One region of the Marinobacter alkalisoli genome, then DNA from elsewhere that is predicted to be linked to it. Evidence: predicted binding sites of a transcription regulator. Region 1 holds the regulator's gene; each other region holds the start of a gene.

Region 1 (2,200 bases):
TTTCCGAGAGGTTGTTGTACATGGTGTCGGCATCCCGGGTCAGCGTTACGAAGAACTGGTCAATCCGACCGTAGAGGTCCCGGAATTCCGCCGGCTCCATTTCCCGCCGACGCAGACGCTGCCATTCGTCTCTCAATACCGCCGCCTCATCACGGATAGCGTGGGCCTGAGGCATGGTTTCCTCGACCAGGTCCATGGTGCGATTGGCAGCCTGACCGGTCATTTGCACAACGTATTCCAGGCGATCGGACGCATCGGTCATTTTTGACAGCGCTTCCTGCTGCTCGGCATTGCGGGGATCGATCTGGAAATTGCGAATCGCTTCGTGGAGGCTGCGGGTAAGCCGCCCGACTTCCCGATACAGGCTTTGATCCCGGACTTCGCTGAGATCATTGATTACGTTCATAGCCCCTGCATAGTCACCGGCATTGACCTGTTCAACCAGCTCGTTGGCCTGTGCGCGGAGCTTTTCCGTCACCTCCGGATCAAGGCCCTGCGGGTTCTTTTTGCTATCGCTCATGAGAGCCCATCCGACCTTTGGTTACTGGATTCGTTCGAAGATTTTCTCAATCTTCTCCTTGAGTACTGCGGCGGTAAACGGCTTCACGACATAGCCATTCACCCCTGCCTGCGCGGCGGCGACAATCTGATCCCGCTTTGCTTCGGCGGTGACCATGAGAACCGGAAGGGTTTTCAGGTTTTCATCGGCACGTACAGCCTTTAGCAGATCAAAACCGGACATACCCGGCATGTTCCAGTCAGTCACCAGGAAATCGTATTTACCGCTTTGCAACATGGGCAACGCGGTGTTGCCGTCATCCGCTTCGTCGGTATTGGTGAATCCCAGATCACGCAGCAGGTTCTTGATGATCCGTCGCATTGTGGAAAAGTCGTCCACAATGAGGATTTTCATGTTCTTGTCCAATGGGACCTCCAGTTTTGTCACACCCGGAATGCGTTTTATCTTTCTGCCAGACTCTGGCAGGCCGGTGGTTTAACCGCTTATTGTGTGGTGTTTGAACCCGTTGTAAAGCGCCGGTTACCAAAAGCTACAGACAGCCAACCTCAATACACGTTGGGCTCATGTCGCCAGCCCGTCAGCCTGCCCCGAAGCCTCAGCGCGGCCTGACTGTGGATCTGACTGACCCGGCTTTCACTCACCCCCAGGACAGCACCGATTTCCTTGAGGTTCAGCTCCTCCTGGTAGTACAGGCTGAGCACCAGTTTTTCTCTCTCGGGGAGCTCGCCAATCGCTTCCGCCAGACTTCGCTTGAAAGCATCGGACGTAATATCGTCCAGCGGATTATCACTGGCCTCTGCTTCCTCTATCGGCAGGTCGCCGGATTCATTGAGCTCATCCAGGCTAAAAAGTTTGCCGCTGTTGGCATCGCTCAGACTGGAGTGGTATTCAGAAAGAGACATCTCCAGCTCTTCAGCGACTTCCTGGTCCTGGGCCTCACGACCAAGACGATCCTCAACAGCCTTGATGGCCTGGGAGATACGGCGGGCATTACGATGAACGGAACGGGGTACCCAGTCGCCCTTGCGGATTTCATCCACCATGGCGCCCCGGATACGGATACCAGCGTAGGTTTCAAAGGTTGCGCCCTTGGTGGAGCTGTACCTCTGCGCAGCCTCAAGAAGCCCGATCATGCCGGCCTGCATCAGGTCTTCCAGCTGCACCGAGGCCGGCAAGCGGGCCATCAGGTGCAACGCGATCTTTTTCACCAGCGGAGCATGCTCTTCCACTAGCCGGGAAGCACCCCCGACGCCTGCTTTTTGGTAGATTCCCAGGTTTTTCGTCAATGTCATGTATCCAGCTTTTTGGTGACAGGATCAATGTCAGACTTCGACGAGCCGCTCCACAAAGAATTCCAGGTGTCCGCGGGGAGATGACGGCAGCGGCCAGTTGTCGACCTTCTCAGCCAGAGCCCTGATCGCCAGTGACGCTTTGGCCCTGGGGTAGGCATCCAGCACCGCTTTCTGCCTCTGCACCGCTTTCCGGACGGCTTCGTCGTAAGGCACCATACCCACGTATTGTAGTGCCACATCAAGAAACCGCTCGGTGACCCGGGTCAGTTTTTCAAAAAGATGCTTCCCTTCCTGCTCGTTCCGGACCTGGTTGGCAAGAATACGGAAACGGTTGGTGCCGTACTCACGGTTCATCAGCTTGATCAGAGCGTATGCGTCAGTAATGGAT
Region 2 (2,200 bases), on a different contig from region 1:
CCGTTGCTCATCAACCCGTCCGTCCCGATGGCACAGGTAGGACACGTTATAAACCCGGTCATTCTCCAGCAGCGGCATGGAGCCGGTCACGATGTTGATGTTGTAACTCACCGCCATTTCGGACATTTCATTGCGGAACTGCTCGGTAAATCCGGCCAGGAACCGGATCGCCCTGGTCTGGTCCATCTGATCCGTCAGCCCCATCAATGGCGCGTTGAAGAACTCGGGAAACAGCGCGATATCACTTTTGTAATCAGACAACGCGTCAACGAAGTACTCCACCTGCTTGAGCACTTCTTCAACGGAAGTGAACTCACGCATCTGCCATTGCACGGCGCCCAGGCGAACCTGGGTTTTCTTGACGTTCAGTACCGCCGAAGGAGGCGTATAAAGAATGTTCCGCCATTCTAGCAGGGTGGCGTATCCCAGGGACTTTTCGTCTTCCGGCAGGTATTTGTGCATCAGCCGGGTAACCTGGAAATCATTGGAGAGCTGGAAGGTGAGGATCGGATCGAAGATTTCCTTGCGGTCCACCCGCTGAATGTATTCCTCAGGGGAGTACTGATCGGCGTACTTGTAGTAACTGGGAATCCGGCCGCCAGCCAGAATGGCGCGCAGGTTCATGGACCTGCAAAGTTCCTTGCGGGCTTCGTATAGACGCCGGCCGAGCCGGTAACCGCGGTAATCCGGATGAATAAACACATCCAGGCCATACAGGGAATCGCCCTTCGGGTTGTGCCAGATCTTTTCGTTCCGGAGGATGAGGTCGTCGTAGGTGTGGGGGTTACTGAAACGCTCATACTTTACGCACACCGTGAGCGCCACTGCGATCAGCTCCCCGGAATCCTCAATGCAGATCTGCCCGTCGGGGAATTGCTCCACCAGCGCCTTGATGGTCTCCCTTGGCCAGGCCCCGCCGATATCATCGTAAATCCGATCCATCAGCTGCTGGAGCTCTTCGTAATCATCCAGGGTGAGATTGCGGAGGTTAAGGTGCAGCTCTTCGTGGGCCATACAGGGAGGCTCCCGTTACATTTATTAAAGGAATTTAGCTCAAGCTCTGCTTACAATAAACCAAGCTATTCAAGTGATTTTATCAGAAGGCATTAAAGACTTCGCATTTCCCGCCGAAAGACTTAAGAACCCCTGAATAACGCCTCAGCCACTTCCTTTGGAGATTTATCCGTGCAACTGACGTTTGGTCAAAAACTGCTCGCCGCTTTCGGCGTCCTGCTCATTCTGGTGATGGTCGCTTTCACCTGGTCCGGAAACGTCCGGCTGCAGGACACCACCGAAACCTATGTGGACGCCTTGATTGACGATGCAGTGGCGCAAAGTACGTCAAGTATCGCCGATTGGCTCAACACCCGGCTGACTATGACAGAGGCTGTCGCCAAGTCCATGGAAGACATGCGCACCGACCGGCAGGCAAGGGTGCTACTGCAATCCACCACCACAGGTGGTGGTTTCAAGGACGTCTATGTCGGCCGCGAAGACGGTTACATGCTGATGAAAACCGAGAAGGACAGCGCCGGCCTGCCGTCCGACTTTGACCCCAGAACCCGCCCCTGGTACCAGATTGCAATGGACCTGGGCCGCGCTTCATTCACCGAGCCGTACAGGGATGTGATTACCGGCAATACGATTATTACTACGCTGGCGCCGGTTAAATCCGGTAGCTACCGGGGGGTTGTCGGCGGTGATATCGCTCTTAAGACCGTAGAAGAAACTCTTTCCGAGGTCACGCTTGCGGGTACCGGATACGCCTCTCTGATCAGCGCCGACGGCACGGTGCTGTTCCATCCAAACGAGGAACTGATCGGTGAGAGCATCAAAAACCTGATCGGCCAGTCCCCGAACCTGGACGGCAACGAACACAATTATGAAGTGAACGACGAGAACTGGAGCGCCAGCTTTCATGCCATCAGCGGTGCGCGGGGCGTTGACTGGTACCTCGGGACTTTCGTAAACGAAGACATGATCCATGAGCCTGTGGCAGCAGCCCGGGTGACAGGTATTATCATCGCACTGGCTGGCCTGGTGATTTCATTGCTGGTGCTGCACTTCGGCGTTCGCGTGTTGATGGCGCCAGTTCACCGGCTGAACCGGGCCATGGAGGACATCGCCAGCGGTGATGCCGACCTGACCCAGAGACTGGATGACAGCGCAAAGGATGAGTTTGGTCTTCTGGCCCGCAGCT
Region 3 (2,200 bases), on a different contig from region 1:
AACACCGACGAAGACCGTGCTCTGTTGCAGTCGGAAGTTTCCCAGCGTCTGGACGAGATCACCCGTATCTCCAGCGACACCCAGTTCAACGGACAGAATGTACTGGATGGTACGCTCGGTAGCGGGGTGTCTTTCCAGGTTGGCGCGAACGCCGGTCAGACCATTGATATCGCCTTCGATCAGGATATGTCCGCATCCGGCCTGGCCGTGAACGCGATCGACATCAGCACTGCCAGTGGCGCCTCGGCTGCACTGACAACGCTGGACACTGCCCTGGACACCGTGAACTCATTTCGTTCCGACCTGGGTGCGGTCCAGAACCGCTTCGAAAGCACCATCAACAACCTGGCGACCAACATTGAGAACCTGAGCGCCTCCAACAGTCGGATCGTGGATGCGGATTTTGCGGCGGAAACCGCGAAACTCTCCAAGGCCAACGTGCTGCAGCAGGCGGGTATCTCTGTACTGGCACAGGCTAACGCCCGTCCGAACCAGGTTCTGTCCCTCCTGCAGTAATTGGGGCAACGCGGTAATGGCCACCCCCTCCCCGGGGGTGGCTTCTCGCCGTTAGAGGATAGCGGGGTGAGCTATGAATGACGTGAACCTTAACAGCCCGGATCTGAAGCTGGTCCGCTCCAGTGAGCAAGCTCCGGCTCGGGCGTCTGCGTCACCTCAGGTCGAAGGCAGTAATGCCTCCGCTCAGTCTGCTGTTTCATCTGCTGGCCGGCCAGCGCTTACCCAATCTCCCGATGCCCGTGAACCTTCCAAAGCTGAACGGCTGGAAAGGCGTAGCGAGGCCCAGCGGGAAGAACTGGATGAAGCGGTGTCGCAGCTGAACGATTATGTTCAGACGGTTCAGCGGGATCTCCAGTTTGAAGTGAATAACGAGCTTGGTCAGACCATCGTCCGCGTGGTTGATCAGCAGACCCATGAGGTTATTCGCCAGATCCCTGATGAAGTAGCATTGAGGTTGGCAGAAAACTTGCAGCAGGATGAACCGCTGACATTATTCAACGTTAAAGTGTAAAACCTTGCCGGTATAAGCTTGGCCTGAATAATGGCATTTCAGCACCGCCGCCCCTGAACAGGGCCGGCGGTGCTCTGCGTTAAGGGTCTTTTTCGTTACAGCCTGTTACAAAAAATGGGGTCGGAAATGGCAAAGTTTTGCCGCCCGGTGCCGTTAAACGAACATACAGGTAATTTAGCCTTTCAGGAGGCAGGGTCATGGCATCAATTACATCACTAGGCGCAGGCTCGGGCATTTTTAGCTCCGATCTTCTCGATCAGCTGGTTAATGCTGAGCGCAAGCCCACGGAAGCCCGTCTGGATCAGCGGCAACAGCGTACCGAGACCCGTATTTCGGCCTACGGCGCTATCCGGAGTGCCATGGAAGAGATGCGTACCTCCATGGAGAAGCTGAGTAGCCCTGAAGGCATGAAGGCTTTCTCGTCCAGTTCTTCCAATGAGAGTGTGGCCGGGGTATCGGTGGATGCACTGGCGGCAAACCGTGGCTCCTACAGCCTGAATGTGACTCAGCTGGCGCAGTCGCAATCACTGGCATCTGGCGCGTTTGCGGATCGTGATACCACGACGGTCGGTTCCGGAACCCTGACGCTGGATGTTGGCGGTGTCACCACAGACATTACCGTGGATGGCAGCAATAACACCCTGGAGGGGCTGGCTGCGTCCATTAACGATGCCAATGCCGGAGTGTCGGCCGGGGTGGTGGATACCGGCTCCGGTTTTCGTCTGGTGTTGTCTGCTGAAGAGTCCGGCATTGAGAATTCCGTCAAGGTGTCGGTGACTGATGACGACGGCAACAACACGGACACCAGCGGGCTATCCCAGTTTGTATTCGATGGCACCACCAGCAACCTGGAGGAAACGGTTGCAGCCAGGGATGCTCAGCTCGAAGTCAATGGCATTGCCATCAGCCGGCCCACCAATACCGTGGAAGGTGTGGTTGATGGCGTCACCTTTGATCTCAAGTCAGAGGGCGCATCGACCGTCAAGATTGAGCGTGACGCTGATGCTGTCACAGAGAACGTTCAGGCGTTCGTCGATAAGTTCAATGCCTTCCAGGACATGGTCGACAAGGTGTCCGGATTTGATCCGGACTCCGGTCAGGGTTCCGTGCTGACGGGTGATTCGACCATTCGTAACATCCAGAGCGACTTACGCCGGATGCTGACGGAGATTC
Region 4 (2,200 bases), on a different contig from region 1:
AGCTTGGGGCACTGCAGGACTTCCTTTACCTTGAAAACGTTGATGCCATACATCTGCCTGCCGCGAAGACGGAACAACAGGAGCTCCAGGCGGTTCTGCCCCACCAGCTGCGTACGCTGATTTACACTGTCGAGTACCCCTGCCATTACTTTTCCCCCAGGTCTGCCCGCGGACATGCCGGCATGCATTTTGCTTTTTCTGCTCTCAAGAGCGGATGAAACCAGCTTTTCGCCGGAATTTTGACTCACTATGTGAAGTTAACGGCCGATTCCCCGAACCCTTAAGCTTTTCGGGATCTTCCACTGACAATTGACAGCATAGGACAAACCGCAGCGTATGCGCATCACCATTTTTGTCGTCACACTGTTAACGTCTGTCCCGGTGCTGGTGCAGGCCGCAAACACCACCGCCGAGCAGATCAGGAGCGCTGCGGCTTCGTTCCTTGACGAGTTTTCGAAACAACAGGCGGACAACGGTTTCGAGGTCATACACAAAACCGGCCGACTGGACAGCCGACTGGCCCTGGCCACCTGTAACGCCCCCCTGAACGTCAGTTTCAGCGGTGATCCCTGGAAAACCACGCAACCGACGTTACAGATCTCGTGTCGCGGCGAACGGCCGTGGCGCATGTTTCTCAACGCGTCCGTGTCCATTACCGGAGAAGGCCTTGTGGCCGCGCGCCCACTGGCCAGGGGAGAGCGGGTCATGGCGAACATGATCGAAACGGACTCAGTCGTGGTTAATGCCACCCGCAAGGGTGTGATTACCAACGTTGACCAGCTGGTGGGCATGGAGATGCGACGCGGCGTCAACGCCGGCACACTGATGACGCCAGACCTGCTCTCAGCTCCGGCAGCGGTGACCAGAGGCGATCATGTTATCATCACCGCCAGAAGTGGAAATTTCTCGGTCAATTCTCGCGGCAAGGCCATGGCCGACGCGGGCGTGGGCGACCAGGTACTGGTAGAGAATCTGTCATCGTCCCGCACCGTGAAAGCATTGGTGACCGCCCCGGGCCAGGTTGAAATTCCTATGTAGGTGCGGCGCGCTTTTTCCGCAGGCGGCAGAGTCTTGCCGCTCCACGCTCTGCGAATGACAGAAGTGTAATCTTCTGGAGCTAAAAATTCGCTAAAGCTTCCGGCCTGACGGCCGATACGCAGGTATAAAATTCGCGAATGCTGTCCCCCGTACAGTCAATAAGGTAAGCAGGTACCGATATGTCAGTTGACTTTAATGGAATTGGTCCCGGCCAGGTCAACACCCAGAGAACCACGGCCGACAAGTCTGGCTCCACCCAGAATGCCCAGCCCCAGGCACCCGAGCAGGCCAAGAGCCAGGGTGCCCGCGGTGAGAACGTAAATCTGAGCAATCAGGCCAAGAACCTGAAACAGCTGGAACAGAAGCTGGGTGATTATCCGGAAATGGATGATGACCGCATTGAGCAGATCCGTGCGGCGCTGGCCGATGGTTCATACAAGGTTGACGCCGAGAAACTGGCCCAGAAAATGCTTGAGATGGATAAAAGCATATTCGGGTGAGTAAATCATGGCCGCAATCGATGAACTGAAAGACCTTCTCTCTCAGGATATCCGTCAACTGGATGCACTGGCGGATATTCTGGAGCAGGAAAAGTCCTGCCTCTCTTCCTCGGACATGCAGGCACTGCAAGCAATAACGACCGAGAAAAACACCCTGCTCGACCAGATCCGCGGCCGTGCCAGGCAAAAAATTCATACCCTCGTTGCCATGGGCTATCGCCCGGAAAGCGGAGCGCCATCCCGTTTTATCCGCAGCGCCGGATTATCCGATCTTGCGTCGCTGTGGTCGCAGGCCAATGAGCGCCTGACGTTCTGCCAGGAGATCAACCAGAACAACGGTCGCGTCATCAGCCACATGCAGAAGCGCCTGTCGCGCCTGACAGACATCTTCCGTGGCGCCAGCAGCCAGCAAAAGCTTTACGGCGCCCATGGCGAACAGACCGGCGCTTCCCAGAGAACCATCCTGGCCAGCGCCTGATCCCGGCCAACGCACTCTCCGGAATGCCTGCAGAGTGCCTGCAGGCCTTACCGGGTATAGATGGTCATCCGCGAAGCCGGATCGAAACGGATATCGTGGATGCTGACATTGCCCAGCGCCGGCGTTCGCCCGCCACTGACCCGGATGTTATCCATGCGGATCTCCTCTATCCGCTCCGGGAAAG

What was found. Region 1 encodes FliA, which starts transcription of late flagellar genes. Its sites were predicted from a motif close to CTAAAGTTTNNNNNNNNNNNGCCGNTAA; they were not measured.
Region 2: ACJO3M_RS06435 (methyl-accepting chemotaxis protein) is a predicted target of FliA. The motif match lies at 1,107-1,134, and genes of this name have one in related genera.
Region 3: fliD (flagellar filament capping protein FliD) is a predicted target of FliA. The motif match lies at 1,157-1,184, and genes of this name have one in related genera.
Region 4: flgM (flagellar biosynthesis anti-sigma factor FlgM) is a predicted target of FliA. The motif match lies at 1,129-1,156, and genes of this name have one in related genera.

What each region holds. Positions count from the first base shown of each region.
Region 1 is NZ_JBJJLB010000019.1:59,182-61,381, reverse strand. It holds gene ACJO3M_RS08980 (protein phosphatase CheZ) at 1-520, opposite strand, end outside; gene cheY (chemotaxis response regulator CheY) at 542-925, opposite strand; gene ACJO3M_RS08970 (RNA polymerase sigma factor FliA) at 1,066-1,812, opposite strand; gene ACJO3M_RS08965 (MinD/ParA family protein) at 1,843-2,200, opposite strand, start outside.
Region 2 is NZ_JBJJLB010000016.1:402,866-405,065, forward strand. It holds gene ACJO3M_RS06430 (GNAT family N-acetyltransferase) at 1-1,014, opposite strand, end outside; gene ACJO3M_RS06435 (methyl-accepting chemotaxis protein) at 1,186-2,200, shown strand, end outside.
Region 3 is NZ_JBJJLB010000004.1:23,939-26,138, reverse strand. It holds gene ACJO3M_RS01090 (flagellin domain-containing protein) at 1-516, shown strand, start outside; gene ACJO3M_RS01085 (flagellar protein FlaG) at 590-1,027, shown strand; gene fliD (flagellar filament capping protein FliD) at 1,225-2,200, shown strand, end outside.
Region 4 is NZ_JBJJLB010000016.1:594,705-596,904, forward strand. It holds gene ACJO3M_RS07265 (chemotaxis protein CheV) at 1-146, opposite strand, end outside; gene flgA (flagellar basal body P-ring formation chaperone FlgA) at 337-1,038, shown strand; gene flgM (flagellar biosynthesis anti-sigma factor FlgM) at 1,218-1,538, shown strand; gene ACJO3M_RS07280 (flagella synthesis protein FlgN) at 1,546-2,016, shown strand; gene ACJO3M_RS07285 (cyclic di-GMP-binding domain-containing protein, MshE-related) at 2,064-2,200, opposite strand, start outside.